One region of the Promicromonospora sp. NPDC019610 genome, then DNA from elsewhere that is predicted to be linked to it. Evidence: riboswitches for the same ligand, from Rfam matches in the RefSeq annotation. Region 1 holds a riboswitch; each other region holds the start of a gene.
What was found. Region 1 has a riboswitch for S-adenosylmethionine ahead of metE (5-methyltetrahydropteroyltriglutamate--homocysteine S-methyltransferase). Riboswitches for the same ligand answer to the same signal wherever they lie in the genome.

Region 2: it holds a riboswitch for S-adenosylmethionine, as region 1 does, so the genes downstream of both, ACH45N_RS11250 (LLM class flavin-dependent oxidoreductase) here and metE (5-methyltetrahydropteroyltriglutamate--homocysteine S-methyltransferase) in region 1, are expected to answer to the same signal.
Region 3: it holds a riboswitch for S-adenosylmethionine, as region 1 does, so the genes downstream of both, ACH45N_RS02555 (aminotransferase class V-fold PLP-dependent enzyme) here and metE (5-methyltetrahydropteroyltriglutamate--homocysteine S-methyltransferase) in region 1, are expected to answer to the same signal.

What each region holds. Positions count from the first base shown of each region.
Region 1 is NZ_JBIRXX010000002.1:990,890-1,000,888, reverse strand. It holds gene metE (5-methyltetrahydropteroyltriglutamate--homocysteine S-methyltransferase) at 1-2,220, opposite strand, end outside; SAM riboswitch class I at 2,229-2,332, opposite strand; gene ACH45N_RS16175 (type 1 glutamine amidotransferase domain-containing protein) at 2,458-3,162, shown strand; gene ACH45N_RS16170 (LysR family transcriptional regulator) at 3,214-4,119, shown strand; gene ACH45N_RS16165 (hypothetical protein) at 4,141-4,647, opposite strand; gene ACH45N_RS16160 (Cmx/CmrA family chloramphenicol efflux MFS transporter) at 4,858-6,039, opposite strand; gene ACH45N_RS16155 (hypothetical protein) at 6,306-7,244, opposite strand; gene ACH45N_RS16150 (RNA polymerase sigma factor) at 7,246-7,899, opposite strand; gene ACH45N_RS16145 (M15 family metallopeptidase) at 8,001-8,897, shown strand; gene ACH45N_RS16140 (ABC transporter ATP-binding protein) at 8,974-9,759, shown strand; gene ACH45N_RS16135 (ABC transporter permease) at 9,756-9,999, shown strand, end outside.
Region 2 is NZ_JBIRXX010000001.1:2,522,444-2,532,442, forward strand. It holds gene ACH45N_RS11245 (GH92 family glycosyl hydrolase) at 1-2,385, shown strand, start outside; SAM riboswitch class IV at 2,859-2,970, shown strand; gene ACH45N_RS11250 (LLM class flavin-dependent oxidoreductase) at 3,352-4,512, shown strand; gene ACH45N_RS11255 (rhodanese-like domain-containing protein) at 4,551-5,042, shown strand; gene ACH45N_RS11260 (GNAT family N-acetyltransferase) at 5,039-5,662, shown strand; gene ACH45N_RS11265 (O-acetylhomoserine aminocarboxypropyltransferase/cysteine synthase family protein) at 5,659-7,059, shown strand; gene ACH45N_RS11270 (LLM class flavin-dependent oxidoreductase) at 7,056-8,408, shown strand; gene ACH45N_RS11275 (NtaA/DmoA family FMN-dependent monooxygenase) at 8,530-9,915, opposite strand; gene ACH45N_RS11280 (LLM class flavin-dependent oxidoreductase) at 9,926-9,999, opposite strand, start outside.
Region 3 is NZ_JBIRXX010000001.1:588,572-598,570, forward strand. It holds gene ACH45N_RS02545 (O-succinylhomoserine sulfhydrylase) at 1-729, opposite strand, end outside; gene ACH45N_RS02550 (rhodanese-like domain-containing protein) at 726-1,175, opposite strand; SAM riboswitch class IV at 1,443-1,557, shown strand; gene ACH45N_RS02555 (aminotransferase class V-fold PLP-dependent enzyme) at 1,589-3,007, shown strand; gene ACH45N_RS02560 (hypothetical protein) at 3,011-3,607, opposite strand; gene ACH45N_RS02565 (amidase) at 3,764-5,263, opposite strand; gene ACH45N_RS02570 (hypothetical protein) at 5,477-6,259, shown strand; gene ACH45N_RS02575 (hypothetical protein) at 6,332-6,586, opposite strand; gene ACH45N_RS02580 (LLM class flavin-dependent oxidoreductase) at 6,730-7,623, opposite strand; gene ACH45N_RS02585 (helix-turn-helix domain-containing protein) at 7,650-8,645, opposite strand; gene ACH45N_RS02590 (hypothetical protein) at 8,776-9,636, shown strand; gene ACH45N_RS02595 (MaoC family dehydratase) at 9,830-9,999, opposite strand, start outside.

The DNA.
Region 1 (9,999 bases):
GGGCACGATCTCCATGCGGGAGCGCGCCGCCTCCACCGACGTCACGTCGGCGTCCAGGCCGTCGATCGCGCCGATGACCTGCCCGAACTCCGAGTAGCACAGGTGCGTGTGCACCTGCGTGGCGGTGTCGGCCCCGGCGGTCGAGAGCCGGAACGAGCGCACCGACCAGTCGAGGTAGCCCGGGTGCGCCGAGCGGCGCAGGGGCAGCAGCTCGCGCAGCGCCGGCTCGTCCACCTGCACGACGCCGATGCCCGCCGCCTCCAGGTCCGTCACCTCGTCGCGCAGCGCCAGGGCGACCTGGTCGGCGGTGTCGCCCAACGGCTGGTCGTCGCGCACGAACGACCAGGCCAGGATGGTGACCGGGCCCGTGAGCATGCCCTTGACCGGCCGTGACGTCAGGGACGCCGCGTACGCCGTCCACTCGACCGTCAGCGGCGCGGGCCGGGACACGTCGCCCCACAGGATCGGCGGCCGCACGCACCGGGAGCCGTACGACTGCACCCAGCCGTTGACCGTCGTCGCGAAGCCGTCGAGCTGCTCCGCGAAGTACTGCACCATGTCGTTGCGCTCGGGCTCGCCGTGCACCAGCACGTCCAGGCCCAGCTCCTCCTGGAGCGCGACCGTGCTCGCGATCTCGGCGCGCATCGCCGCCGTGTAGTCGGCGTCGGACAGCTCGCCCCGTACCCACGCGGCGCGCGTGCTGCGGATCTCGGCCGTCTGCGGGAACGACCCGATGGTCGTGGTCGGCAGCGGCGGCAGGTTCAGCCGCGCCTGCTGCGCGGCCGCCCGCTCCGCGTACGGCGCGCGCTCGACGTCTGCCGCGGTCAGTGCGGCGGTGCGCTCGCGCACCGTGGGGACGACGACGCCGGGCGCGGCGGCGCGGGAGCGCACCGCCGCCGTCGACTCCGCGAGCCGGTCCGCGACCGCGGTGCGGCCGTCGGTCAGCGCGGTGGCCAGCGTGACGACCTCGGCGACCTTCTGGTCGGCGAACGCGAGCCACGACGTCAGGTCCGCGTCGAGGCGGGGCTCGTCGGCGACGTCGTGCGGCACGTGCAGCAGCGACGTCGAGGTGCCGACGGCCAGGGCACCGGCGCCGACGCCCGTGCCCGGGGCCGCGAGGCCCTCCACGACGGTCAGACGGGCGTCGAGGTCGGCACGCCAGATGTTGTGGCCGTCGATCGCGCCGGCGACCAGGGTCTTGTTCTCCAGGCCGGGGACCGGGCCGGTCGGCACGGCGCCGCGCACCAGGTCGATCGCGATCGCCTCGACATCGGTGCCGGCCAGCAGGGCGAGCCCGTCGCCGGCCTCGCTGCGCAGGTCGCCGTACGGGGCCGTGACGAGGATCGCGGGGCGCTCGGCGGTGACCCCGTCGACCCCGTCGGCCCCGGAGCCGGCGGGGGAGAGCTCGGTCGCGAGGCGGGTGTAGGCCCGGCGGACGGCGTCGGCCACCTCGTCGAACGGGACGTCCAGCAGGTCGGTGACCAGGGCGGGCTCGTCGAGCTGCACCCACGGCGCGCCCGCGGCGGCCAGCGCGCGCAGCAGGTCGGCGTACGCGGCGACGACGTCGTCGAGCCGGTCGAGCGGGCGGAAGCCGTCCGGGGTGTCGCCTGCGGCTGAGGAGTGAGCTTGCGAGCCCCGCAGAGCCGCGGCAGAGGGCCCAGCAGCCTTGCTCAGCAGCAGGAAGGTCACCGGCCCCACGAACGCGGGGCGGGTCACGACGGCCTGGCCGCCGTCGGCCGGGTGCGCCAGCTCGGTGAACTCGCGCACCGCGCGGTCGTCGACGAACCCGATCGGGGTGTCCGGCCCGATCTCCGGGACCAGGTAGTGGTAGTTCGTGTCGAACCACTTGGTCATCTCGAGCGGCGCGTTGTCGCCCTCGCCGCGCGCCACCGTGAAGTAGGCGGACAGCGGCAGGCGGCCCTCGTCCGTGGTGAGCCCCGCGAAGCGGTCGGGTACGGCGCCCAGCAGCGCGACGGCGTCGAGCACCTGGTCGTAGTACGAGAACGAGCCGGGGACGGCAGCGTTGCCGGCGTCCAGGCCCAGGTCGACGAGGCGGCGCGCGGTGGTCTGCCGCAGGTCGCGGGCGGTCGCCTCCAGCTCGTCGGCGGTGGTGCGGCCGGCCCAGAAGGACTCGACGGCGCGCTTGAGCTCGCGCCTCCGGCCGATGCGCGGGTAGCCCAGGATCGTGGCGGTGGGAAGGTGCGGGTTCGTGACTGCCATGCGTATCAGCTCCATCGGACCTGGCGTTAGCACCTTGCCCCGAGATTGGCGCCTCGGAGGTAGGTTGCTGCGGTGTCGTGGAGCCAGGACTCTCGACCGCTCTGGATGATGAGACTTGATCGTAGGCATGCCCGGGATGTGGTCGGCAAACCGTCCACGCCTCGGACAAATCGGAGCCATAAGTTTGGTGATGGCTCTGACCGCCAGGTTCGGCATCCGGTGATGGATTCTGACGTCATGACAAAGATTCTGATGGTCGTCTCCGCCGCGAGCAGCCTGCGCCTGGCCGACGGCACCGAGCACCCCACCGGCTACTGGGCCGAGGAGGTCGCCGCCTCCCACCGCGTGCTCACCGCGGCCGGCGCGCAGGTCGACGTCGCGACCCCGGGGGGCGTGGCGCCCACGGTCGACGCGGTCAGCCTGGACGAGCGCGGCGGGGTGCCCGCCGCCGACGCGGCGGAGTTCCGCGCCTACCTCGACGGCATCGCCGACCAGCTCGCCCACCCGCTCACGCTGGCCGACGTCGACGCCGCCGGTTACGACGCGATCTACCTCCCGGGCGGCCACGCCCCGATGGCGGACCTCGCGCACGACGCCGACCTCGGCCGCCTGCTGCTCACCGCGAACGACCGCGACACGACCGTGGGCGCGCTGTGCCACGGCGTCGCCGCGCTGCTCAGCGCCCAGGGGCCGGACGGCGTCTTCGCCTACGCGGGCCGGGCGCTCACCTCGTTCACGGACGAGGAGGAGCGCCAGGGCGGCCTCGGCGACGCCGCGCCCTACCTCGTCGAGTCGCGGCTGCGCGAGCGCGGCGCCGTCGTCCAGGTCGGCGCGCCCTGGAGCAGCACCGTGGTCCAGGACGGCAACCTGATCACCGGGCAGAACCCGCAGTCCAGCGCGGCCGCCGCCGAGGCGGTGCTGAAGGCGCTCGCGGCACGCTGAGCCGGGCTAGCCTGTGGCTCGGACAGGGGACGACGACGGAGGGTGGTGCCGGTGCCGGGTCTCGACCTCCTCGCCACCTTCCTGGAGGTCTACCGCACCGGGTCGCTGTCGGCGGCGGCCGAGCGGCTGGGCGTGAGCCAGCCCGCCGTCACCGGGCAGCTCGCCCGCCTGGAGGAACAGCTCAGCACCCGCCTGTTCGTGCGGTCCCGCCGCGGCGCGGAGCCCACGGAGCGCGCCGTGGCGCTGGCCGCCGAGGTGGGGCTCCACGTGGACGGGCTCCGGTCGGCCCTCGGCCCCCGCGACGTCGAGCCGGCGGTGCGCGGGCTCGTCCGGATCGGCGGGGCCGCCGAGCTGATGACGGTCCGTGTGCTGCCGGCGCTCGCGCGGCTCGTCGCGCAGGGGCTCCAGCTCCGCACCACGCTCGGGCTCGGCGACGAGCTGTTGGCGGCGCTGGCGGCCGGACACCTCGACCTGGTCGTGTCCTCGGTGCGCCCGCGGCAGGACGTCGTGGTGGCGACGCCGCTGGTCGACGAGGAGTTCCTGCTCGTCGGGCCGCCGGCGCTGGCCCACACGGTCGACCCGGTGCGCCTGGCGGCCGACCCCGTGGCCGCCCTGGCGCACCTGCCGCTGGTCGCGTACGCGGAGGACCTGCCGATCGTGCGCCGGTACTGGCGCAGCGAGTTCGGCCGGCGCCCGCCGAACACGACGGCCCTGGTGGTGCCCGACCTGCGCGCCGTGCTCGCCGCCGTCGCGGCCGGCGCGGGCGTGTCCGTGCTGCCGCGGTACCTGGTCGCGTCGGCGCTGGACGCCGGGCAGGTGGTCGAGCTCCACCACCCCGAGGCGCCGCCGCTGAACACGCTGTACCTCGCGGGGCGCCGCGGCGTGCCGCACGGGCCGGCGGTCGCCGCCGTCCGGGCGCGGGTGACCGAGGCCGCCGCGGAGTGGGGGAGCCTCTAGCCGGTCATGTCGTCGGGCCGGTTACGCCCCGACGCACTCGTCGCTCTCCACGGGACCCGAGAGGCCCACGAGCGGCGGGTACGCCGAGACCCGGAGCTCCCAGCCGGCCGGGTCGGTGGCCGTCACGTACGCGTCGCCGCCGTTGTCCGCGTGGGTCACGTCCGACAGCGGGTCGAAGCCGTGCTCCCGCAGCACCGGGTCGAGCCCGGCGGCGAGGTCGGCGAGACCGTCGCTGGGCTCGTACAGGTCGCCCTCGCCCAGGCTCTCGGCGAGGAAGAGCACGCACTCGCCGTCGGGCTGCCCGGTGACGAACGGGAAGCGGTCCTTGGCGGTCCACGCCACCCCCGGGACGGACTCCTGGAGCGCGCCGAGGACGTCGTCCAGCGCCGCCGTGTACTGCTCCGTCGCGGCCTCCCGGGCGGGGGCCGGCTCCACGGGCCCGGCGGGGGCGTCGTCCGGGCCCGCGGAGCAGGACGTCAGCACGGCGGGGAGCAGCACGGCAGCGAGCAGCGCGGTAGGGACCAGCACCGCGAAACGTGCCAGTAGGGGGAACAGGGGCCGCATCCGTCTCCTCGCTCGTGCTCGACGCCGTCGTGCCGGGGACGCTACCAGGCACGACGGCGTCGCGGTCAGAATGTCGCCGCGGTCTTTCCGGCCACGCGACGGCTCCCGGCGGTCTCCGGGGAAAACGTCACACGCCCGAGGAGGTAACGCTCAGGTAGCACTGCTACCTGAGCGTTACCTCCTCGGGCGCGTGACATCTTCCTGGAGACGTGCGGGGTGTGGCCGGGCTGTCGCCCCGAGCACGAGGGCCACGGCTGTCAGCGCCGCGCTCGCCGCCAGGGGCCCGGCGGGCCCGAGCACCGTGACGGCGAACCCGCCGAGCACCGGACCGGCGAGCGCCCCGAGGTTGAGGGCGACCGTCGAGAACGCGCCGCCCAGGGTCGGCGCGCCGTGGGCCGCCGCCATGCTCCGGGCGATCAGCGTGCCGCCGACGGCGAACGACAGCGCCCCCTGCACCGGGGCGAGCACCCACACCGCCGCGGGGCTCGGGGCGAGCGCGGCCCACAGGGCCCATCCCGTGAGCAGGGCGGGACCGGCGACCGCGAGCAGGCGCCCGCCGTGCGCGTCGGCCAGCCGGCCCGCGGCCGAGACCCCGACGAAGGCGCCGAGGCCGAACAGGGCCAGCACCGCCGGCACGAGCGCGGACCCGAGGCCCGCACCGTCGGTGATCACGACCGCCAGGTAGGTGAACGCGCAGAACGTCGCGCCGTTGACCAGCACCCCGAGCACGAGATGGCGCAGCAGGCGCGGGGAGCGCAGCGCGGCGAGCTCGGTGCGCAGGTCCAGCCGGGCGCGCGGCGCCCCGGCGTCGAGCCGCACCGGCGTCAGGCGGGCCACGGCGACGAGGCCGGCGGCCGCGACCCCGGCGATCGCCCACAGGGCGGAGCGCCAGCCCCAGATCTCGCCCAGGAGCGCGCCGGCGGGGACGCCGGCGACCAGGGCGAGCGTCGTGCCGCCGAGGATCGTGGCCAGCGCCCGGGCCCGCCGCCCGGCGGGGACGACGTGCTGGACGGTCGACAGCGCGACCGCGAGGAACCCGGCGTTCGCGACCGCGGCGAGGAACCGGGTGCCGAGCAGCACGGCGAAGCTGTCGGTCAGCGCCCCGGCGACGTGCGCGGCGACAATGACGAGCAGGCAGGCGGACAGGGTCCAGCGGGGCGGCAGACGGCGTCCGACGGCGGCCGTGAGCGGCGCGCCCACGACCATCCCGACGGCGAAGGCCGAGGTCAGGTAGCCGGCCTGGGCGACCGAGACGCCGAGGCCGGCGGAGATGCCGGGCACGAGCCCGGCGAGGACGAATTCCGACGTGCCTTGCGCGAAGACCGCGACCGCGAGCACGTAGAGCAGGACAGGCATGAAGAACTCCGAAGGGTGGAGGGAGACGGGTAGGCCGGGACGGCACTACGGGCCCTTCGGATGCGGTTCTTCTCTACAGGGGCATCTCGGGCTACCGGAGTACCGGCAGCCCTGACCTGGATGCTTCGGGAGACCTCATGCGGTGAAGCTAGCACGCGGCAGCACCGGCACGGCCACCGGCAGCGCACGGCGCCACGCGGCCCCGGCGGAGGCGGCGGGGTGGAGCGCGCCCGGGAAACTGTCGCGGCGGGCCGGTCCGGGCCTGGTCACGGCCGGACGCTCTCGTACGTCGGCGCCTCGCTCGGCTCGGCGCACCCCGACCAGCTCAGCTCGCTGCGCACCTGGATCTGCTTGCCGCCCTCGGACTCGGCCCAGATCTCGGCGGAGGCCGGCAGCCAGGTCACGGTGTCGAGGAGCAGCTCGACGCGGGTCACGTCGCCGCCGTGCACCTGGCTGTCCGACGGGGTGATCCGGATCCGCGCGACCGTCCGCCCGGCGCGCTCTTCCACGGCGAGGTTCTCCACGGCGAGGTCCTGGTCGAGCCGCTGGTTCGTACCGTCGTAGCCGGGCACGTCGAGCACCACGCGGGCCGTCGCCGCCTGCAGCACCGGCAGTGGTTGCTGGTCCAGCAGGGGCTTGGGCACGGCCACGTCCGGCTCGTCGACGCGGTAGAAGCGCATGATCGAGTCGTCCCCGAGCGTCGAGCGGAGCTTCACGCCGCAGCCCGCGCCGGTCATCGCCTTGCCCGCCAGGGTGACGACCTTGCCCGGCGTCAGCCAGGTCGTGGGCGACGGCGACGGCGACACACCAGGGTGCGGGGCGCCGGCCGCCGGCGTGCTCGGGCCCGGGGCCGAGCCCGGGAGGGCGTCCGGCCCGGGCGCGCCCGCCAGGCTCAGCGCGAGGACGGCGGCCGCCGCGGCCGCCGCCGCCGTCCACGCGAGGACCGGCCCGCGGCGGCGCGACGACGCGCGCCGGACCGCGGCCGGGACCCGCCCGGGTCGGGTGTCGGGGTCGCGGAGCAGCACCTCCACGGTGCCGGCGCCGGCCCAGTCGCCGGCCCAGTCGTCGGCCCGGTGATCGGCCCAGTCGTCGCGGGTCGGCGCTTCGGCCCGCGCGCGCGACTCGGCGTACGCGCGTGCCAGGTCGAGCTCGGGATCGGCCGCGCGCAGCGCACGGCGGGCGCGGGTCAGCTCGTCGTCGTCCACGTCAGGCTCCTTCCTCGGTCGGCCGTTCGTCGGTCAGTCGTTCGTACGCCGCGCGCAGCCGGCGTCGGGCACGGTGCACCCGGGTGGCCGCGACCGCCGTCGTGCAGCCCAGGACCTGGGCGACCTCCGCCGTGCTCAGCTCCGCGGCCGCGAGCAGCGCGATGACCTCCCGGTCGGCGGGGCGCAGCAGGTCCATCGCGCGGCGGAGCTCGTCGAGCTCACCGACCAGCCGGACGTCGTCGGCGCCCGCCGGGGCCGGATGCGTGCGCACCCGCTCGACCAGGGCCGTGCGCCGCTGCCGGGCGCGCGCCTGGTTGGCCATCACCCGGCGGGCGACGGCCAGGAGCCACGCCCGCGGGTTGTCGGGCAGCTCGCCCTTGCGCCACACGATCGCGAAGACCTCGGCCACGACGTCCTCCGCCTCGGCCGCCGGGAGCCGCGCGCGGGCATACCGGTGGACGGCGCGCGCGTGCGTCGCGAAGAGCTCCTCCGTGCGCGCGGGCGTGAGCGGTCCCGCCGCGACGCGGTCCGGCTCGGTGTTGGTGGTCAGGGTGGGCTCCGGGTCTCTCCGTGCGTTCGGGGTGCAGGACCTTGGGGTGCGGGTCCTCGGGGGTGGATGCTTCCGAGACAGTGTGTCCGGCAGGAGACCGCCCATGACACGACCCTGGTGTTGCCCACGTCACAGCGCGCCGCTGACATCGGGGGCCGCGGCCCGCACACGACTCCGGTGTGCCTACCTTTTCGAACCGTTTGTCCGTGGCCCGCGCCGGGGGCGTCCCCGCGGTGCTGCTCGCCGCCGCACTGTTCCTCGCCGCGCTGCTCGCCGCACCGATGCTCCTCGCCGGCTGCGCGGACGGATCCGGTGCCCGGCCGGCCAGGCCGTCGGACGGTGCGGGGCTGACCGGCTCCGGACAGCAGGGCGGCGGGCACGGCGCGGGGGAGCCGGGGACCGGCGGGGCGGGCGCCGACGGGGGAGCCGCAGCCGACGGCGGGGCGGGCGCCGCGAGCGCCGTCGGGCAACAGAGCGCGCCCGCTGATGCCGGGCCGGGCGACGACCCGGGCCTCGACCTGACCGCCCGGTCGACCACGGACCCGGCGAGCCCCTGGGTGGTGGTCAACAAGCACACGCCGCTCGACCCGGTCGGTTACGAGCCCGATCTCACCACGGTGCGCGGTTATCTCGTGCGGCCCGACGTCGCGCCGGACCTCTCGGCGCTCCTCGCGGCGGCCGACGCCGACGGTGTCCGGCTGACGTTGCGCAGCGCCTACCGCGGGTACCCGAAGCAGGCCGCGGTGTACGCGGGCTGGGTGGCGCAGCTCGGGGCGGAGCAGGCGGACGCCGTCTCGGCGCGCCCGGGGCACAGCGAGCACCAGACGGGCCTGGCGGTGGACGTGGGCGGCACGAGCGAGCCGGGGTGCGACTTCGAGCCGTGCTTCGGGCGGACCGCCGAGGGGAGGTGGGTCGCGGAGCACGCCGCGACGTACGGGTTCCTGGTGCGGTACACGCCCGAGAACAGCGCGGTGACGGGGTACGCCCCCGAGGCCTGGCACCTGCGCTGGGTGGGCCGCGACCTGGCGGCGTACCTGGCGGACACCGGTGTCACGACGCTGGAGGAGGTCTTCGACGTGCCCGGCGGGGGCTACACCGACTGACGGGCCGCCCGGCCCACGGACGCACCGGGCCGACGGGCTTGACCTTGCCGCAGCGGCAACCCTGCACGCTGCGGTCATGACCACACCACACAGTGCGGCCGTGGCCGCACCCCGCACCGCGATCGAGGTCGCCGGCCTGCACACGTCCTACGGTGACCACCACGTGCTCGACGGCGTGGACCTCACCGTCCCCGCCGGCTCCGTGTACGCCCTGCTGGGGCCGAACGGCGCGGGCAAGACCACGATGGTGAACATCCTGTCCACGTTGCTCGCGGCGGACGCCGGGGAGGTGCGCGTCGCGGGCCACGACGTGCGCCGCGAGCCGGGCCGGGTGCGGGCGGCGATCGGCGTGACCGGGCAGTTCTCGGCGATCGACATGTTCCTGACCGGCCGCGAGAACCTGCGCCTCATGGCCGACCTGGCCCATCTCGACCGGGCGACCGCCGTCCGGGACGTCGCGGCGCTGCTCGACCGGTTCGACCTGGCCGACGCTGCCGACCGTCGCGCCCTGACGTGGTCCGGCGGCATGCGGCGTCGTCTCGACCTGGCGATGACGCTCATCACCCGGCCGCGCCTGATCTTCCTGGACGAGCCGACGACGGGGTTGGACCCGCGCAGCCGCCGCGCCGTCTGGCAGGTGGTCCGCGAGCAGGTCGCCGACGGCGTCACCGTGCTGCTGACCACCCAGTACCTCGAGGAGGCCGACGCGCTGGCCGACCGGGTCGGCGTGCTCGACGCCGGCACACTGGTGGCCGAGGGGACGCCGGGCGAGCTCAAGGCGCAGGTGCCCGGCGGCGCCACCAGCCTCGACGACGTGTTCCTGGCGCTCACGGGGCACGCCGCGGAGGTGACCGCACGATGAGCACCACCTACGCCGTCCGCGACTCGATGACCATGCTGCGCCGCAACCTGCGGCACCTCAGCCGCTACCCCTCGCTGGCGGTCATGCTGATCGCCATCCCCGTCGTGTTCCTGCTGCTGTTCGTGTACGTGTTCGGTGGCACGCTGGGCGCCGGCCTCCCGGTCGACGGCGGCGGCAGCCGCGCCGACTACCTGAACTACCTGGTCCCCGGCATCTGGGTGATGACCGTGTCCAGCGTCG
Region 2 (9,999 bases), on a different contig from region 1:
TCCGACCACGGCAGCCCGCTGTCGGTGGGCCGCAGCCGCATGTACGTCGTGGGCCGGATCTCCCGCCGGGTCCTGCGCACGGGCCGCGCCCGCGGGCGGGACCACGCGACGTACGCGACGGTGGCCCTGGAGGGTGCCTCCGCGGCGGGTCGCACCGTCGAGGTGCGCGTGGCGACGTCGTACATCAGCGAGGAGCTGGCCTGGCTCGCGCTGGAGCGCGAGGTGTCCGGGACGTTCGAGGAGGTCGCCGACGCCGCCCGCGCGCAGTGGGAGGAGCGCCTCGGCGTGCTCGACGTCGAGGGCGCCTCCGAGGAGCAGCAGGTCACGCTGTACTCGAACCTGTACCGGCTCAACCTGTACCCGTCGTCGTACACCGAGGTCGGGGCCGACGGCGCGCCCGTGCACGCCTCGCCCGTGCTCGACGGCGCCCCGGTGGTGCCCGGCGAGATGTTCGTCAACCACGGGTTCTGGGACACCTACCGCACCTGCTGGCCGGCCTACGCGCTGCTGTACCCGGAGGTCGCGGGCCGGCTCGCCGACGGGTTCGTGCAGCAGTACCGGGAGGGCGGCTGGGTCGCCCGCTGGTCGTCGCCCGGCTACGCGGACCTGATGACGGGCACGTCGTCCGACGTCGCCTTCGCCGATCTGTACCTGCGCGGCGTGGACCTGCCCGACCCGCTCGTGACCTACGACGCCGGGCTGCGCAACGCCACGGCGCTGCCCACCCGGTCCGGCGTCGGGCGCAAGGGCCAGGACTTCGCCCTCACGCACGGCTGGGTGCCGCGGGACGTCGAGGAGTCGGTGTCGTGGAGCCTGGAGGGCTACATCAACGACGCCGGGCTGGCCCGGATGGCGCAGGCGCTCGCGGAGGCCCCCGGGACCCCGGACGAGCGCCGTCGTTCCCTGCGCGACGAGGCCGCCTACCTGCGGCAGAGCGCGCTCGGGTACGTGCACCTCTTCGACGCCGCCACGGGATTCTTCCGCGGCCGCGCCCGGGACGGTGCCTTCGACCCGGCCCCGTTCGACCCGGACGCGTGGGGCGGCGACTACACCGAGTCCGACGCCTGGAACTTCCTGTTCCACCCCGTGCACGACGGTGCGGGGCTGGCCGCCCTGCACGGCGGGCGCGCCGGGCTGGAGCGGCTGCTGGAGCGGTTCTTCGCCGCGCCCGAGCGGGCCGACAAGCCCGGCAGCTACGGCACCCCGATCCACGAGATGTTCGAGGCGCGTGACGTGCGCCTGGGCCAGCTCGGGCAGTCGAACCAGGTGTCGCACCACATCGCCTGGACGTGGTCGGTCGCCGGGCGGCCGGACCGCACCCAGGAGGTCGTGCGCGAGATCCTGACGCGGCTGTGGACCGGCAACGACATCGGGCAGGGGTACCACGGCGACGAGGACAACGGCGAGATGTCGGCCTGGTACGTGCTGGCCGCCCTCGGGCTGTACCCGCTGGAGATCGGCTCACCGCGCTGGGCGGTCACGTCGCCGCTGTTCGACCGGGCGGTGGTGCACCGGCCCGACGGTGACCTCGTGATCGAGGCGCCGGGTGCGGCCGAGCGGGTGTACGTGGCGGGGCTCGAGGTGTCGGCTGGTGCTGGTGCTGGTGCTGGTGCTGGTGCTGGTGCTGGTGCTGGTGCTGGCCGGGTCGTGGTCGAGCCGTCGGTCGACAACGCCGACCTCGTCGGGGGAGCGACCCTCCGCTTCGCCCTGTCGGACGTGCCGACGCGCTGGGGTGTGCCCGCGGACGACGGCGAGCCGGCTGCTGCGGGTGCGGGTGCCGCGGTTGGTGCCGGCGCACCCGGTGCCGCTGGCGCAGGTACAGGCACCGACTCCGCGGGTGTCGCCGGCGCCGCCGTCGTCGGAGCTGATGCTGCCGGTGCGCTCCGGCCGGCGTCCGACCGGCCGTGGCGGCGTGCCGACGGCGGCTGGCGCGGCGCCGAGGGCGACGTCCTGCCGCACCTGACCGACGGCGACCTCACGACGTCGGCGGAGGTGGACGGCACCCTTGAGTGGGTGCCCGCAGCAGACGCCCCGGCAGGCGCGGTGCTGCGCGCCTACACGCTGACCTCGGGCCCGTCCCCCGAGACGGCGGCCTCGGAGTCGGCGGCGGCCTCGGAGTCGGCGGCGGCCTCGGAGTCGGCGGCGGCCTCGGAGTCGGCGGTGGCAGCGGCGTCGGCGGACGGAGCGGGGACGGGGCAGCCGCCGTCTGCCTGGCGACTGGTCGCGGCCGACGGCCGGGTACTCGACGAGCGGTCCGGCGAGGAGTGGCGCTGGCCCGGCCAGCTGCGTCCCTTCGTGCTCGACGAGCCCGTTCCGCTGACCGCCGTCCGGCTGGAGCTCGCCGAGCCGGCCGCCCTGGCCCAGATTGAACTCCTCCTGGACTAGCCGCACGCCGGAGTGCGCTTCTGCCCCGTCATTGCGCCCGAAACCAGCCTGGTTCCGGGCCCAATGACGGGGTAGAAGCGCACCTCCGTTCGGTACCCTCCCGCCTTCCGTGTGCTCCCGCCTTCCGTGCCCTCCGGCCTACCGCGCCCTCCGGCGTCGATGAGATCGGTCGGTTGCCTTGAAATCGGTCGGTTGCGTCGAGATCGGTCGATCGACCGACCGGTCTCGAGGCAACGGACCGAACTCATGGAGCGGCCACCGCAGCCGCCCGCCGCGCAGCCCGCCTGCCGCGCAGCCCGCCCGCCGCGCAGCCCGCCCGCCGCGCGCCCCGCCCGCTCCACGCCGGAGCCCCCAGGTCCCGGGATGTGAGATCTGGGCAAGGATCATTGACTTCTATGGGTTCCATTCGTATCTTCTGTGACATCGAGACCAACCGCACTTATCCGATCGGAGAGATGTAGAAAGCCTCGACAGGTCATGAGTTCCGACGCGAAGCCCCGGCTGGTCGGACGGCAACCCCCCGCGCGGGTGGGTGCCCCGGGTGAGGACCAGGTCCACCGCCGCCGGCGGATGACAACACGCGTCGCTCGCCGCTGGGCGAGCAGGTGAGGAGAACGACGATGACCCGGAGCGCTGCCCCCGCCGTCCACGTGTCCCTGCCGACCCGGAACGTCACCGTGCGGGCTGGTGCTGCCCCGCGCGAGCACATGTGTTGTCGCTGACCCCGACAGCCCCGACGCGCTGACCGGCCGCCACAGGCGCCACCGGCCCGCCGCCCGGACCTCCTCTCGGCGTCGCACGCCGAGCCCCGGCCGCCTCCGGCCCTCACGTCCCTGACCGGACGCCTCACTCCTGCCCTCTGGCAGCCACGCTCCCGGGCGACCCCTGGACGCCGTCGCGCACCCTGCGCGCCGGCCGGGTCCCCCGGGCGCCGTCGCGCAGCCGCAGCCCGAACGGAGCCCCGCCGTGCCGTACCCGTCGCAGCCCACGTCCCTCGCCTCCACCTCCTCCCGTCCCGTCGTGCTCGGCGTGGACCTCACCTCCGCCGGAGCCCGTCCGGGCGCGCACCGTGCACGCGGCCCGGTCGCGCCGCGCCCGTTCGACGGCGAGCGGTTCCTGCACCTCGTGCGGACCGCCGACCGCGGCCTGCTCGACTTCGTCAGCCTCGACGAGGGCTTCCTGCTCCACCCGGGCCGCAGCCAGGTCACGGGGCGGCTGGACACGGCCGTCGCGGCGGCCCGGGCCGCGCGGGTCACGACCGGCATCGGGCTGGTCGCCGCCGTCGACACGGTGCACGTCGAGGCGGCCCACGCCGCCGTCGCGCTGAGCAGCATCGACCGCGCGAGCAGCGGCCGGGCCGGCTGGCAGGCCGTGCGGCAGAGCAAGCTCCCCGAGGCGGACGACGCGTGGGCCGGCCGGGTCGAGCTGGGCATCCGCTCCGTGACCCAGGTGTGGACGGGCCGTCCCGGCAGCGGGGCGGGCGCGGTCGAGCTCGACGCCGAGGGCCGGTTCCGCGTGGACCACGACGGCATCCGGTTCGCCGTCCGGGGCCGCCCGGCCGCCGGCACGGACGACGCCCTGCCGCAGACGCCCCCGCCCGTCGTCGTCCGCGTGCGCTCCGAGGCGAGCGCGGCGCTCGCCGGCCGTACCGCCGACGTCGCGCGGATCACCGTCACCGACGCCGCGCACGCGGTGCGGCTGCGCCGGCTCGTGCGGGACTCAGCGCTGTCCGCCGGGCGCGACCCCGAGGAGCTGCGCGTGCTCGCCGAGGTCTACGTGGTGCTCGCGCAGGAGCGGGCCAGTGCGCGCGCACGCCTCGAGCTCGTCGAGGCCCTGGAGGGCACGGCGGTCATGGGCGACGGGCTGGTCGTCGCCGACACGCCCGACGAGCTCGCGACCCTGATCGCCGACTGGACCACCGTCGGCGCCGTCGACGGGTTCCTGCTGCGGCCGTCGTCGCTGAGCTCCGACCTCGACACGATCACCGACCACCTGGTGCCCGCGCTCCAGCACGCGGGCCTGTTCCGCACCGAGCGGACGGCGACCACGCTGCGCGGCTCGCTCGGGCTGTCGGACGCCGAGGCCGCCGAGCGGGCGCTGCCCACGGGCCGGCTCCTGAGCGCCTGACCATCCGACGAACCACGCACCACCCGGAGGAGACCACCATGACCACCCCTGAGCCGCAGACCCCCGAGCTGCACACCCCCGAGCCGCAGACCCCCGAGCCGCAGACCCCCGAGCCGCAGACCCCCGAGCTGCAGACCCCCGCAGCCGCGGGCGCCAAGGTCGCCGCCGGCGCCCTGCTGATCGACGTCCGCTCGGCCGCGGGCCGCGCCTCGGCGGGCGAGATCCCGGGCGCCACGCTCGCCGACCGCACCAACCTGGACGCGCTGTTCGGGCCGTCCGACCACCCCGCGATCACCCTCGACACGCCCGTCGTGGTCGTGTGCGGCTCGGTCAACGGCTCCGGCCCCGTCGCCGAGGCGCTCGCGGCCCGCGGCTACACGAACGTGTCGCACGTCGACGGCGGGTTCCCCGCGTGGAAGGAGGCCGGGCTGCCCGCGACGGAAGCGGCAGACCAGCCGGCGACCGAGGCGGACCAGCCCGCGACCGCCGGGGCAGACCAGCCCGCGGCGGCGCCGAGCGCGGCGCCATGACGATCGCGCACGACGTCCGGGCGGCAGGTTCGGGCAGCGGCACGGTCGGCGGCACGGCGAGCGTCGTGGTCCGGCGGGTGCGGGACGACGAGCACCGGGCCGTCGCCGAGGTGCTCGTGACCGCCTACACGCACGACTTCGAGATCAGCGACAGCTACCGTCACTCGCTCGGGGCGGTCAGCCGCTGGGCGAGCGAGCACGAGGTCTGGGTCGCGGTACCGGCCGGCGAGGCGGGTGCGGGCGACGCCACGCGGGTGCTGGGTGTCGTCGTCACCCCGGCGCTCGGCGGGCCGGCGCTGTCGGCGCTCGCCCAGGACGGCGAGCTCGACTTCCGCCTGCTCGCCACGCACCCCGACGCCCGCGGGGGCGGCGTGGGCGAGACGCTCGTGCGGCACGTGATCGGGCTCGCGCGCGACCGCGGCGCCCGCCGGGTCGTCATGAACTCCGGCGACCAGATGCGTGCGGCCCACCGCCTCTACGAGCGGCTCGGCTTCGGGCGCCTTCCCGAGCGCGAGACGCGCGTCGTCGAGACGAAGCAGGGGCCGACGCGCCTGCTCGCCTTCGGCCTCGACATCGCCGACACCGACGCCCCGGCCGACACGCGGGACGGTCGGCCATGACCGGCTTCGCCACCCGGCAGGTGCACGCGCGCAGCACGGGGCGGGACGACGCCGGGCGTGCCACCGGCGCGGTCGACGTCGTCCCGTCCGACTCCGCGCCGTCGGCCCGCGTGGTCCCGCGGGCCACGCCCGTCTACCTGACCGCAGGGTTCGAGTTCGAGGAGTGGGAGCAGGCCGCCGGGCACTTCGGCGCGGGCGAGGGGTTCGCCTACACGCGCACCGGCAACCCGACCACGGCCGCCGTCGAGCAGCGGATCGCCGCCCTGGAGGGCGGCACCGACGCCCTGTTCCTGGCCAGCGGCCAGGCGGCCGTCACCGTCGCCCTGCTCGGCCTGGTGGAGGCCGGCCAGCGCGTGCTCGCCGCGTCCAGCATCTACGAGGGCACGCGCGGGCTGCTCCTGGAGAACCTGCCGCGCCTCGGCATCGAGGCCGACTTCGTGGACGACGCCGCCGACCCCGCCGCCTGGGAGCGCGCGATCCGCCCCGAGACGCGCGTGCTGTTCCTGGAGTCGATACCGAACGCGCGCAACGACCTGCCCGACCTGGCGGCGGTGGCCGACGTCGCGCACGCCCACGGGCTCGTGCTCGTCGTGGACAACACGCTGGCCACGCCGTACCTGCTGCGGCCCATCGAGCACGGCGCCGACGTCGTGGTGCACTCCGCCAGCAAGTTCCTGGCGGGGCACGGCTCGGTGCTGGGCGGCGTCGTCGTCGACTCCGGGACGTTCGATCCGCGCGCCGCGGGCGCGCTCTACCCGCACCTCGTGGCGCCCAGCCGCACGGGCGGGCCGAGCGTGGCCGACCGGCACGGCGGGAACGCGCGCCTGGCGTACCTGCGCGAGACCGTGGCGCCCCGGTTCGGCCCCACGCCGTCGCCGCTGAACGCGTTCCTCGTGGGCCAGGGCATCGAGACCCTGTCGCTGCGGGTGGCACGGCAGAGCGCCGCGGCGCTCGAGGTCGCGCGCTGGCTGGCGTTCCGCCCGGAGGTGGCGTCGGTGGACTACTCCGGGCTGGACTCCAGCCCGTCGCATGCGCTGGCCAAGCGGTACCTGCCGGACGGTCAGGGCTCCGTCTTCACCTTCACGCTGCACGGCGGGGCCGCCGCTGCGCGGGCCCTGGTCGAGGCCGTCCAGGTCTTCACGCACATGACCCACATCGGCGACGTCCGCTCGCTCGTGCTGCACCCCGCCAGCACCAGCCACGTGCTGCGCACGCCCGCCGAGCGGGCCGCCGCGGGCGTCCACCCCGGGACGCTGCGCCTGTCCGTCGGCATCGAGGACCTGCCCGACCTGCTCGCGGACCTCGACCGCGGCCTCAGGTCGGCGGACGAAGCCGCCCGGAACGCCGCGGCCGGCACACCCGACGCGAACAGCACCCCACGCAAGGAGACACCATGACCCGCCGGCAGCACCTCGGCTGGTTCCTGGCCCGCGGCTTCGGGCCGCACGGCTGGGGCCACGACTACCTGGACTGGAACTACGACTGGACCCGGCCCGACCTCTACGTCGAGTCGGCCCGCGCCCTGGAGCAGGCGGGCGTGGACCTGCTGATCATCGAGGACGCCCCGTCGCTCGGCAGCCCGGAGACCATCGACCTGCGCGTGCGGCAGGCGTTCGGCGGCCCCAAGCACGACCCGCTGCTGCTGGCCCCGTACCTGTTCGCCGCGACGCAGCACCTCGGCGTCGTGCCGACGGTCAACCCGGCGGCCGTGCTGCCCTACACCGGTGCGCGGCAGCTCGCGACGCTCCAGCACCTGTCGGGCGGACGGTTCGGCCTCAACCTGGTGACGGACACGGGCAGCGCGCGGCACTTCTCGGACGCACCGCCGCTGGGGCACGACGCGGCGTACGACCGCGCCGAGGAGTGGCTCGACGGCGTCCGCTCGCTGTGGCGCTCCTGGGACGACGGCGCGCTGGTCGCCGACCCGGGCGCCGTCGGGCCGGGCGGTGCGCGGACCGGGGGCCGGTACGCGGACGGGCGCCTGCTGCGCCCGGTGCGGCACCGCGGCGAGCACTACGCGTTCGACGGCCCGCTCAACGCCCTTCCGTTCGCCGGCGGGGCCGACGGCGAGCCCGTGATCGTCTCGCCCGGCGGCTCGGACCGGGGGCTGGCGTTCGCCGGCGCGAACAGCGACGTCCAGCTCGCGCTCGCACCCTTGACGGAGCGCAGCGTGCGCGACTACCGGGCCCGGGTGCACGCCGCGGCGCGCGCGTCCGGCCGGGCGCCGGAGCACGTCAAGGTGCTGTTCGCGATCAAGCCCGTGCTCGTGTCCAGCCCGCAGGAGGCCGACCGCCTGGTCGCGGCGTCGGCGGACCCGGACGACGGCACGCTGCTGCGCATCGCCGAGCAGCAGTCCAGCGACCTGGAGACCGACCTGACGGCGCTCGGCCTCGACAAGCCGCTACCCACGGGCCTGTTCGGCGACCACGTCTCGCACGGGTCCATCAAGCGGCTGGTCGGCGAGCACGACCTCGCGACCACGCCGCTGCGCGTGCTGCTCGGTGGGCTCGCCCGCCTGGGCCGCATCGCCGACCGCTCGGGCTGGGTGGGCACCGCCGGCGAGCTTGCCGACCTCATCGAGGAGCTGGGGGAGTGGGGCAACGACGGCGTGCTGCTGTGGGGTGACCTGCACCCCGTCACCGTGCACCGCACGCTCGACGAGCTGGTCCCGATCCTGCGCCGCCGCGGCATCCTGCGCACGGAGTGGGCCGACGGCGGCCTGCGGGCCAACCTCCGCGCGTTCTGACCGGGGTCGGCCCGTCTCCGCGGAAGTGCGCTTCTACCCCGCCATTCGGCCCGAAACAGGCTCGTTTCGGGCCGAATGGCGGGGTAGAAGCGCGCTCTCCGGGGCGGCCGCGGCAGACCGGCTACGCCGCGCCGACGGCGGCCGTCGCGCGGCGGGTGAGCGGGGCGCGCAGCCCCAGGTGCTCGCGCAGCGTGGTCCCCGTGTACGACGTCGGGTAGGCGCCGCGCTCCTGCAGCTCGGGCACCACCCGGTCGACGATGTCGTCCAGGCCGGACGGCACGATCCACGGGCTGATGTTGAACCCGTCGACGGCCCCGGTGCGCACCCAGCGGATCAGCTCCTCGGCCACGGCGGACGGCGTCCCCTGGAACCCGCGCTCGCTGCTGTTGCGGACCACGAGCTCGCGGATCGACAGGTGCTCGGCCTCCGCCAACGCCCGCCACCGCGCCGCGATCTCGCGGGTCCGCGCGCCCGTCGTGGCCGAGCCGCGCTCGCCGCCGAGCTCCTCGACCACCGGGTCGTGCGCGGGCAGCGGGCCGTCCGGGTCGTAGCCCGACAGGTCCTCGCCCCAGATGTTGCCGACGATCGAGAGCGCCGTGGCCGGGGTGACCTGGTTCCAGCGCACCCAGCGGGCCTTCTCCTCGGCGTCGGCGGGCGTGTCGCCCACGATGACGCCGGTGCCCGGGAAGATCTTGACGTCGTCCTCGGGGCGGCCCGCGGCCACCGTCCGGCGGCGGATGTCGGCGGCGAACTCCAGCGCCTCGGCCAGCACCGAGCCGTGCCGCGAGAAGATGACGTCCGCGTTGGCGGCCGCGAAGTCCCGGCCCTGCGGCGAGTCGCCCGCCTGGAAGATGATCGGGTGCCCCTGCGGGCTGCGCGGCGTGGTCGGGTCGAGCTCGACGTCGAACAGGTCGCTGTGCGCGGACACGTGCGCGACCGCCCCGCTGAACGCGTCGCTGCCGCCCGTGTCCGGGAAGGCGTCCCAGATCTGGCGGGCGACGTCGAGCTGCCCCTGTGCCCGGTCGTAGCGCAGGGCGTGGTCGAGGTAGCCGCCGCGGCGGAAGTTGGCCCCGGTCCAGGCGTTGTCCGTGGTCACGACGTTCCAGGCGGCCCGGCCGCCGGAGAGCACGTCCAGGCTCTGCAGCCGCCGGGCCAGGTCGGCCGGGTCGTTGTACGTGGTGTTCTGGGTGGCGACCAGGCCGATGTGCGTGGTGATCGCAGCCAGCGCGGCGAGCTGCGTGATCGCGTCCGGGCGGCCCACCACGTCGAGATCGTGCAGGACGCCGCGCGACTCCCGCAGCCGCAGGCCCTCACCGAGGAAGAACGCGTCGAACAGCCCGCGCTCCGCCGTCCGGATCACGCGCTCGAAGGTGGCGAAGTCGGTCTGCGACCCGGACTCCGGGTCGGACCAGATCGTGGTGTGGTTGACACCCTGGAAGAAGACGCCGAAGTGCACCTGGGCGTCGGGGCGGGTCACGGGGTGATCGGTCACGGGCAGGTCGGTCATGGCGGTCTCCTCAGGCGCTGGCCGCGTCCGCCGGGACGCGGGTGTCGTAACGGTTGGCGGGGCGCGGCAGCCCGAGGGACTCGC
Region 3 (9,999 bases), on a different contig from region 1:
GGAACCGAGGATCGCGCCGCCCAGCACGCGGCCCTGACCGTCGATGTGCTTGGTCGCCGAGTAGACGACCACGTCGGCGCCCAGCTCGAGCGGCTTCTGCAGCAGCGGGGTGGCGAACACATTGTCCAGCACCACGACCGCCCCGGCGGCGTGCGCCAGGTCCACGACGGCGCGGACGTCCACGATGTCCTGCATCGGGTTCGAGGGCGTCTCGAAGAACACCACGTCCGCGGGCGTCGAGAGCGCGTCCTCCCACTGGGACAGCACGTGCCCGTCCACGTAGTCGGTGCGCACGCCCCACTTCTTGAAGATCTCCTCGAAGATCACCACGCTGGACCCGAACAGCGCCCGGGCGGCCACGATCCGGGAGCCGGAGCTCACGAGAGCGGCCAGCGACGTGAACACCGCGGACATGCCGGTGGCGGTCGCGTAGCAGGCGTCGGCGCCCTCGAGCTGGCGCAGACGCTCCTCGAAGGTGTGCACCGTCGGGTTGCCGTAGCGCGAGTAGACGAACCGGTCGACGTCGCCCTTGAACGCGGCCTCGGCCTCCGCGGCGTTGTCGTAGACGTAGCCCTGCGTGAGGAACAGCGCCTCGCTCGTCTCCTGGAACTCGCTGCGCTGGTGGCCGCCGCGCACGGCGAGCGTCGCCGGGCGGACGCCGTCGGGCAGCGGCTTGCGGCCGGAACCGCCGGGGTTCGCGCCGGGCGGGAACGCGCCGGTGACGGTCACGCGGGGCCCGCCGTCCACGGCAGGCCGGCGACCTTCCAGCCCTGCTGGTCCCGGACGCCGTCGGCCCCGGGCGCACCCTCGAAACCCTCCAGCACGTTGTACGACGGCGCGATGCCCGACGCCGTGGCGAGCCGCGCCGCCGCGATCGAGCGCTGGCCGGAGCGGCACAGGAAGACGAGGGGCCCGTCGGTCACGCCGGCCGCCCGGAGCTCCTCCAGGAACCGCGGGTTGGGCACGCCGCCGGCCCGCACCCACTCGGAGAACACGGGCTGCTTCTCCAGCGACGCCGTGTCCGGGATGCCGATCGTGCGCCACTCGCCCTCGGTACGGACGTCCACGAGCGTGGCGTCCGGGTCGCCGGCGAGCAGGTCCCAGGCCTGCTGAGGCGTGATGTCGCCGGCGTAGCCGTCGGCCGGTCGTGCTTCGACGCGCGCGGGATCGCTCATGATGCTCCTCCATCGGTCGTGGCGGTAGCACCCTCGTCCGTCCTCCGCTGCTGCGGGGAACGCTGGGTTGCTGCGGCGTCGTCGTGCCACGTCACTCGGCCGCTCGGGATGGTCGTTGCCCACCCTACGACATGGTGTCCGGTGGGTGGAACAGTGTCTCGACAGGCAACCCGAGTAAAACAGTAGGGAACGAGCCGACCGGATCGTGGGACCAGCATCTGAGACATGCGTTGACAGGTGTTTTGCCCGCAGCACAGGATGGCCGCAGGTCATGAGCGCCAGCGTCAAGCCCCGGCTCGCTGGCCGGCAACCCTCCCTCCGCGGTGGGGTGCCCCGGGTGACGACCAGGCCGCGCGCAGTCCGCGTGCGGCAAGCGCGGGGGAACCTCCCCCAGGACTGTGCTGGAGGACGCCATGTCTGCTCCCACCCTCAGCCGTGCCACCACGGTGACCGGCCTCGCCCCGCTGCGCCCCGTCGTCGGCGGCGGGACGCTCGTCCCCCTCGTGGACGGCACGCAGGTCTCGTACGCGAACCTCGACGTCGCCGCGTCGGCCCCGGCCCTGCAAGCCGTCGCCGACCGGGTCACCCAGGTGCTGCCGCTGTACGCCAGCGTGCACCGCGGCGCCGGCTACCTCTCCCAGGTGAGCACGGCGCTCTACGAGACCGCGCGCCGCACCATCGGCGCGTTCGTCGGCGCCCGCGAGGACGACCTGACGATCATCACCCGGAACACCACCGACTCGCTCAACCTCCTCGCCGGCTGCGTCCCCGCCCAGCCCGACGGCGAGCCCGGCCGCGTGCTGGTGCTCGACGTGGAGCACCACGCGAACCTGCTGCCCTGGCAGCGCACGACCGGCGCGACCGTGCTGACCGGCGGTGCCACCGTGGCCGAGACCATCGCCCAGATCCGGGAGGAGCTGGCCGACACCGCGGCGGACCGCCCGTACGCCCTCCTGGCCCTGACCGGCGCCTCGAACGTGACCGGCGAGTCCCTCCCGATCGCCGAGATCGTCGCCGTCGCCCACGAGTTCGGCGCGCGCGTGGTGCTCGACGGCGCCCAGCTCGTGCCGCACCGCCGCATCTCGCTGGAGTCCACCGGCGTGGACTACCTCGCCTTCTCCGGGCACAAGACCTACGCCCCGTTCGGCGCCGGCGTGCTGGTGGGCCACCGCGACTGGCTCGACCAGGGCACGCCCTACCTCGCGGGCGGCGGCGCCGTCCGGCGCGTGCGCGTGAGCGGCACCGACTGGCACGAGGGGCCCGCCCGCCACGAGGCCGGCTCGCCCAACGTGATCGGCGCGGTGGCGCTCGCGGCGGCCTGCGAGGAGCTGGCAGCGCTCGACCCGGCCGAGGTCGTCGCGCACGAGAACGCCCTGCGCCGCCGGCTCGTGTCGGGGCTGGAGGCGATCGACCGCGTCGAGGTCGTGCGGGTCTGGGCCGACGCCGTCGACCCGGTCGGCGTCGTCACCTTCACCGTGACCGGGTACGACCCGGGCCTCGTCGCCGCGTACCTGTCCGCGGAGCACGGCATCGGCGTCCGGGACGGCCGCTTCTGCGCGCACCCGCTCCTCGGCCGGCTCGGCTTCGACGCCGGCGCGGTGCGTGCGTCGGTCGGCGTCGGCACCGCGGGCGAGGAGATCGAGCGGCTGATCGCCGCCGTCGGCCGCCTGGTCGACGAGGGTCCGCAGGCCGGGTACGACGTCGTCGACGGGCTGTGGGTCGTGACCGACGACCCGCGTCCGGTGCCCGAGGGCTCCGGCCTCGCGGGCCTGCTGGCGACGGCCGCCCTGGGCTTCGACGAGGCCTTCGGCTGCCTCCCGGACGAGGACTGACGGCTACAGCGCCAGCGCCACGCAGATGCCGCCCATCGTGAGGTCCAGGCCGATGCACCACAGCGCGAGCGAACGGTTCACCACCACGTCGCGGCGGTAGTGCACCACGTCCCACCCGGCGTGCGCGGCGAGGGCGAGGCCCGCGAGGGCCAGCCCGAGACGCGGCTCCAGGAACAGGGCCGCCGTCGCGACCCCGAAGAAGCCGGCCATCGCGGCGGCCTGCGGCCACGTCGCCCGACGTCCGCGGGCCAGCCCGATGCCGGCCAGGACCAGCCCCACCAGGACGAACGCGATCCAGCGCGGCGTGTCCAGCAGCTCGGACGCGACGGGGATCGCGGACGCCAGGAGGGCGACGAGCCAGGCCGTCCAGCGGACGCCGGTGACGGCGGCGGCCAGGTAGCACAGCGTCGCGACGCCGATCGCGGTGGTCGGGTCCTCGGCGACGGCGTCCTGCCAGGTGCCGCCCACGATCGCCGTCCCGCCCACCAGCAGGGCGAAGCCCGTCAGCACACCCAGCACGATCCAGGCGGTGTTGGTGGGCCAGGTCCCGGTCCACCGGCTCGGCCGCGCGGGGGCGGTCGTCTCGAACGTCTCGGCCATGGCTCCGTCCTCCCTGTCCCGGCGCGTCGGCACCGTCGCGTCCAGATACCCGCTAGGGGTACCCAACCACGCGCAGCCAGGGACGCGGAACCAGATTCGGCCACCACCGAAGGGTCAGACGTACAGGTCCCTCCGGGGACCCGTACGTCTGACCCGTCAGAGCGGGAAGGCGCGCGGGCGGGGGATCGCCGCCTCGATCTGCGCCGCCAGCGCCAGCAGCGTGAGCTCACCGCCCGGCCGGCCGACGATCTGCACCCCCATCGGCAGCCCGGCCGGCGCCTCGGCGGTGGGCGCGGTCCAGTGGGTCGGCACGGTGATCGCGGGCAGCCCGGCGACGTTGAGCATCGACGTGAAGGGTGTGTACTGGCACTGCTGCTCGAAGTTCCGCTCCGGGTCCTCGGCGTCGTACCACCCGATCGGCCGCGGGGTGAGCGCCAGTGCGGGGGTCACGACGGCGTCGTAGGCGCTGACCTGCGCCACGAGCGAGCGCTCGAAGCCGGTGAGCGTGCGCACCGCCTCGGCGAGCTCCCGCGCGGGCACCTCGCGGCCCGACCGGATGAGCCACTGCGTGAGTGGCTCCAGCCTGCCGAGCGTCTCCGGGTCGTCGATCGGCACGGCCGACGCGCCGCCCATCCACAGGGTCCGGAACGCCGGGGCGTACTCGGGCGCCTCGGCCAGCACCGTCTGCTCCACCTCGTGCCCCACCCCGGCCAGGGCGCCCACCCCGGCGTCCAGCGCGGCGCGCGCCTCGGGGGACACGGCGATGTCGTAGAAGCCGTCCCACGCGGACGAGGTGGTCACGCCGAGGCGGGCTGCCCGCGGGCCGCCCGCCTCGTCCGGCAGCTCGGCCCGCTGCGCGGCCGCGAGGTAGGCCCCGGCCGCGTACGACGGCGCCCGCAGCGTGTACGGGTGCGCGACGCCGCCCCCGGCGCGCCGGGGGAGCATCGCCTCCAGCAGCAGGGCGGTGTCGGCGACGGTGCGCGCGATCGGCCCGTTCACGACCAGCCCGCCCAGCGAGTCGACGCCGCTGCCCGCGGGCAGCAGCCCGCGCGTGGGCTTGAGGCCGACGACGCCGCAGGCCGCCGCAGGGATGCGGATCGACCCGCCGCCGTCGGATCCGGGCGCAAAGGGCAGCATGCCCGCCGCGACGGCGGCGGCCGCCCCGCCGCTGGAGCCGCCTGCCCCGCGGCCCAGGTCCCAGGGGGTGCGCGCCGGGGCGGCGCCGACCGGCTCGGTGTAGGCGGGGAAGCCCAGCTCCGGCGCGGCGGTCTTGCCGAGGCTGACAATCCCGGCGTCGTCGAGCACCTGCACGATCTCGTCGCTCTCCTCGGCAGGCGGCAGCCCCGCGAAGGCGCGCGACCCGAAGCCGGTCGGTACGCCCGCGCGGTTCCACAGGTCCTTGTCCCCGGTGGGCAGGCCCCACAGGCTGCCCGACGGCGGCGGCGTGTCCCCGCCGGAACCCGCCCCGCACGTCTCCTGGAGCTCGGCCGCCCGCTTCCGTGCCCGCTCCGGGGTGACGGTCGCGAACGCGCCGACCGCAGGGTTCAGCCGCTCGATCCGGTCGAGGAAGTGCTCGGTGACCTCGGTGGGGGTGAGCTCTCCGGCGGCGAGAAGGTCGCGGAGCTCGACGGCGGTCCGCTCGTGCAGGGCATCCATCCCGTCAGGCTAGACGCTTTTTGACACATCGCATTCAACGTTGTGACCTGCACTGATGTGTCCAGGTACGGACAATTGGCGCTCCGCGTATTCCCATTCTGCCGCGCAGAATGCGCTTCTCCGGCATATGTTCGTGCCGAGCTGTCACCTTTGCGCCCGCGCCGTCACGGTGCGCGCGAGGTGCGCAGAAATATCTCGAAGGGGGAGAGCACTATGACATTCTTCAATACGGCACTCGTCGTGCCGAACCAGGTCGACTGGCTGGCGCCGCTCACGAACGCGCTCGGTGCGGTCGCGAGCTTCATCCCGAAGCTCCTCGTGTTCCTGGTGATATTCCTCATCGGGTACTTCATCGCCAAGGCGATCGCCCGGTTCGTGGGCATGATCCTCACGCGGATCGGCTTCAACAGGGTGCTCGAGCGCGCGGGAGCGAACCGCCTCCTCGCCGGGTCGGGCATCGAGCCGATCGCGCTGCTCACGAAGATCATCTACTACTTCATCCTGCTGATCACGCTCCAGCTCGCGCTGAGCGCGTTCGGGCCCACCAACCCGGTGAGCGCGATCGTGAACCAGATCGTGGCGTGGCTCCCGAGCCTCGTCGTCGCGATCATCATCGTCGTGATCGCGGGTGCCATCGCGAATGCGGTGAAGGACCTTCTCATGAACACCATGAGCCGCGTTTCCTACGGCCCGCTCGTGGCGAAGACGGTGTCCTTCTTCATCATCGCGCTGGGTGTTATCGCCGCCGTGAACCAGATCGGCATCGGCACCACCGTGACAATGCCCGTGCTCATCGCATTCCTGGCCACGGTGGCCGGCATTCTCATCGTCGGTGTCGGCGGTGCGCTGATCGGCCCCATGCGGTCACGCGTGGAGGGTTTCCTGGGCCATCTGTCGGACGGTTCCGCTGCCGCCAGGCCCGTCGTGGAGCCGAACAACACGCCCACCGTCGCACCCGGCACCCCGGGCTCGTTCGCCCCGCCGCGCGACCTCTGATCGTCTGACCCACACGACGCCGGGGTCGCACCGCCACATGACGGTGCGACCCCGGCGTCGTGCCGCGCGGGCTCAGTACTCGCGGTCGTCCTCGACGGACGTCACACGGGTCCCGTCCGTCCCGGCCGACCAGTCCTTGTTGTCGGACGTCACCCGCGTGCCGTCCGTGCCGAGGTCCCGGTCGTCCTGGCCGACGGACGTGACCCGCGTCCCGTCCGTGCCGTACTCCCGGTCGGCGGCCGCGGCCGCCCCGGCGCCGAGCACCCCGGCGGCCGTCGTGAGAAGGGCCGCGGTACCAGCGGCGGCCACCCGTACGAGCTTGTTCATCGTGAACCTCCTTCGTGGCCGGAGGGACGGTCCCGCCCGGCCCGGTCCACGCTGCGGCACGGGCGGGCGGGGCTCAACGTCCTTTGGGTGAGGCCGAATGTCCGGCCGCCCGGGCCGACGGCCCGCGCCGTCGGCCCGAGTCCTCAGTCCCGCGCCAGCATCTCCCGCGCCTCGCCCAGCACCTCGGCGAGCCGCTCCAGGTCGGGGTCGTCCTCGGTCGGCTGGATCGCCACGGTGTCGGCGCCTGCCGCGCCGAACCGGCGCACGCCGTCGGCCAGCGCCAGCGCGTCGCCCCAGACGGCGTAGCCCGCGAGCCGCTCGTCGTCCGCCACGTCCTGGCCCCAGGTGGTGAGCTCGGCGCGCAGCCGCTCGGCGGCGCCGGGACCCGTGCCGCCGGAGACGAACTGGACCACCGAGAAGTCCTCGGCCTGGCGTCCCGCCGCGGCCCGGCCCTCGGCCACCCGCTCCAGCGCTGCCGGGAGCCCGACCAGGCCGACGGAACCCTCCAGCACCACGCCGTCGCCCACCTCGCCCGCGAGGCGCAGCGACTTGGGTCCCGTCGCGGCGACCGGCACGCGCACGGGCCGGGCGGGCGGCCAGTCGAGCTTCACGTCGTCCAGGGTCACGTACCGGCCCGACGTCGTCACCCGCTCTCCCGCGAGCAGCGCGCGCAGCGTCGTCGCGTACTCGCTCATCAGGGTCAGGGGAGACGTCGCCTTCACGCCGACCTGCGCCATCCAGGACTGCACGCCGTGCCCGATCCCGGGGACGAGCCGGCCGGGGAACATCCCGTCGACGGTGGCGACCTCCATCGCGGTGAGGGCGACGTTCCGCAGGGGCGTCGGCAGCACGCCGATCCCGACGCGCACGTGGTCGGTCGCGGCCAGGATCGCGCTCGCGGCGGAGATGCCGCCGGTCTGGAAGCAGTCCTCCCAGAGCCAGATCTCCTCGATGCCCGCGGCCTCGACGGCGCGGGCGAGCGGGATGACGCGGGACGGCGGGGTCGAGGGGCGGATGATGCACGCCAGTGTGGTCATGGCCACACGCTGTCACGGGGGTGCCGTCAGATCCAGCCCTTGCGGGCGGCGTGCCAGCCGAGCTGGATGCGCGTCGAGACGCCGGCGATGTCCATGAGCACCTTGACGCGGCGCTGCACCGTCCGCAGCGAGAGGCCGAGCTGGTTGGCCACCGACTGGTCCGTGAGGCCCACGAGCATGAGCCCGAGGATCCGGGCGTCCTGGTACTCGAGCTCGCCGCCGCCCTCCGGCTCGCCGGGTCGCGCGAACGGGGTGGCGTCGCGCCACACCGCCTCGAACAGGGCGATGAGGGCGTCGAGCAGCCCGGAGGGGTGGATGATCAGCGCGCCCACCAGGTCGGGCGTGAGGTCGGAGTCCTCGGCGTCGACCACGGTCTGGATCGGCACGAACGCGAGCCGGCGGTCGATGATGAACAGCTTGATCGGCACCCGCTCGGAGAACCGCACCTCCTCGCCGTTGTCGATGGCCGCCGCGACGTCGTCCACGCGCATCATGCCCGTGTCCAGGAAAACGCGGTCCACCACCACCCGGTACCGGACGCCGCGCGCGACGGCCTGGTCCTCGGCCGTGTTGTCCTCGGCGGACAGCACGAAGACCGGCGGCTTGGTGAACGACTCGACCGTCTCGCGCGCGCCGAGCTGGAGCTGCATGATGCGGTGCTTCACGGCCTCCGCCCCGCGCACCACGTCGACGACGTCGGTCGCCGGCCGCAGCGCCGACGAGCGCCGGAAGTCCTCCTCCAGCTCGATCAGCTCGACCTGCGCCGCGCGGATCTCGTCCTTGCGCCGGGCGAGGAGCGCGCCCAGCGCGATCTCGGGGGGAGCGGCCTGGAACCTGGAGTCGTCCGCACTCTGCCGGGCCGCGAGGCCGTGACTCTCCAGCGTCCGGAGCACGTCCAGGGCGTCGCCCGGGTCGCACCCGAGCCGGTGTGCCAGCTCCGCGGAGTCGAGCGAGGGTGACGCCACGAGCTCGCGGTACGCGAGCGACTGCGACTTGGTCAGGCCGAGCACGTCACTGAGCATGTCATCCTCCCGCCGGATGAATTTCACCGTGCCGTGGCGAGGATACGCCAGGGGTGCGCTTCGACGCTTTTGTCCCCTCTGTGGGCGCGCGTGGGCCGGGCGGGCCGAGCCGGTTGGTAGCCTCCCGGACGTGAGCACCGAAGACGTGAGCTTCCTCGCCGACGGCGGCGAGCGGGTCGCGGGCCGCTGGTTCCTGCCGGACGGCGCCCCGGTCGGCGTCGTGGCGATCGCCCCGGCCATGGCCATGCCGATGCGGTTCTACCGGCACACCGCCGCGTGGCTCGCCGGGCGCGGGTTCGCGGTGCTCACCTTCTCCTACCGCGGCTCGGAGCCGGAGCTCTACGGCCCCCTGCGGGACTCCACGGTCACCGCCCTCGACTGGTACCACGACGCCGAGGCCGCGGCACTGCACGCGCGCGCCCGGGCCGATGCCGACGGCGTCCCGCTCACCTGGGTCGGCCACTCGTTCGGCGGCCAGAGCCTCGGCTTCCTGGCCGACGTCGGCGTCGACCGCTGCGTGATGGTGACCTCGGGAACGGGCTGGCGGGGCAAGGCGGCGCCGCCCATCCGGACGTGGTCGCCCCTGCTGTGGCGCGTCATCGCGCCGACCGCGACGGCGCTGGTGGGCTACTACCCGGGCCGGCGGCTGCGGATCCTGGACGACCTGCCCGGCGGCGTCATGCGCCAGTGGGGCCGCTGGTGCCTGCACCCGGACTACCTGTTCAGCGAGCTCCCCGAGCTGCGGGACCGGTTCGCGAAGGTCGAGACGCCGGTCACCGCCCTGTGGACCGCCGACGACGAGCTGATCTCCCCGGAGTCGATCCGGTACTGGAGCCGCGAGTTCCCGGGCACCGAGGTGGAGCTCGTTGAGATGCGCGCCGCCGACCACGGCCTGACCCGCATCGGGCACTCGGGCTTCTTCCGCCCCAAGCGGGCGGTCCTCTGGGAGCAGATCCTGCTCCCACGCCTGGCGCTCCGCGCCCCGGCCTGACGCCTCCGCACCCCGGCACGCCCGTCTGCGCGCCCCGGCCTGACACATCCGGGTTCTGCGCCTGACCGCGCGGACACACCCTCCCCTTTGAGGCCCGGGTTTCTTCGCTTTGGCGCCGCCCAAAGCGAAGAAACCCGGGCCTCAAAGGGGAGTTCGACACCGGCTGATGTCGGACATTCCGGCCTGGCGTCGGTCAGAGGGGCCGGATCGTGCCCCGGAAGTGGCGGGTGCCCCTGCCCGACCGCCAGCCGTCGTACACGAAGCCGTCGGCCGGGCCCGCCGGGTCCACGTCGGCCGCGTTCCGGATCGCGACGTCGACCGTGCTGGGCAGCAGCACCGGCCGGAAGAACTCGACCGTCCACT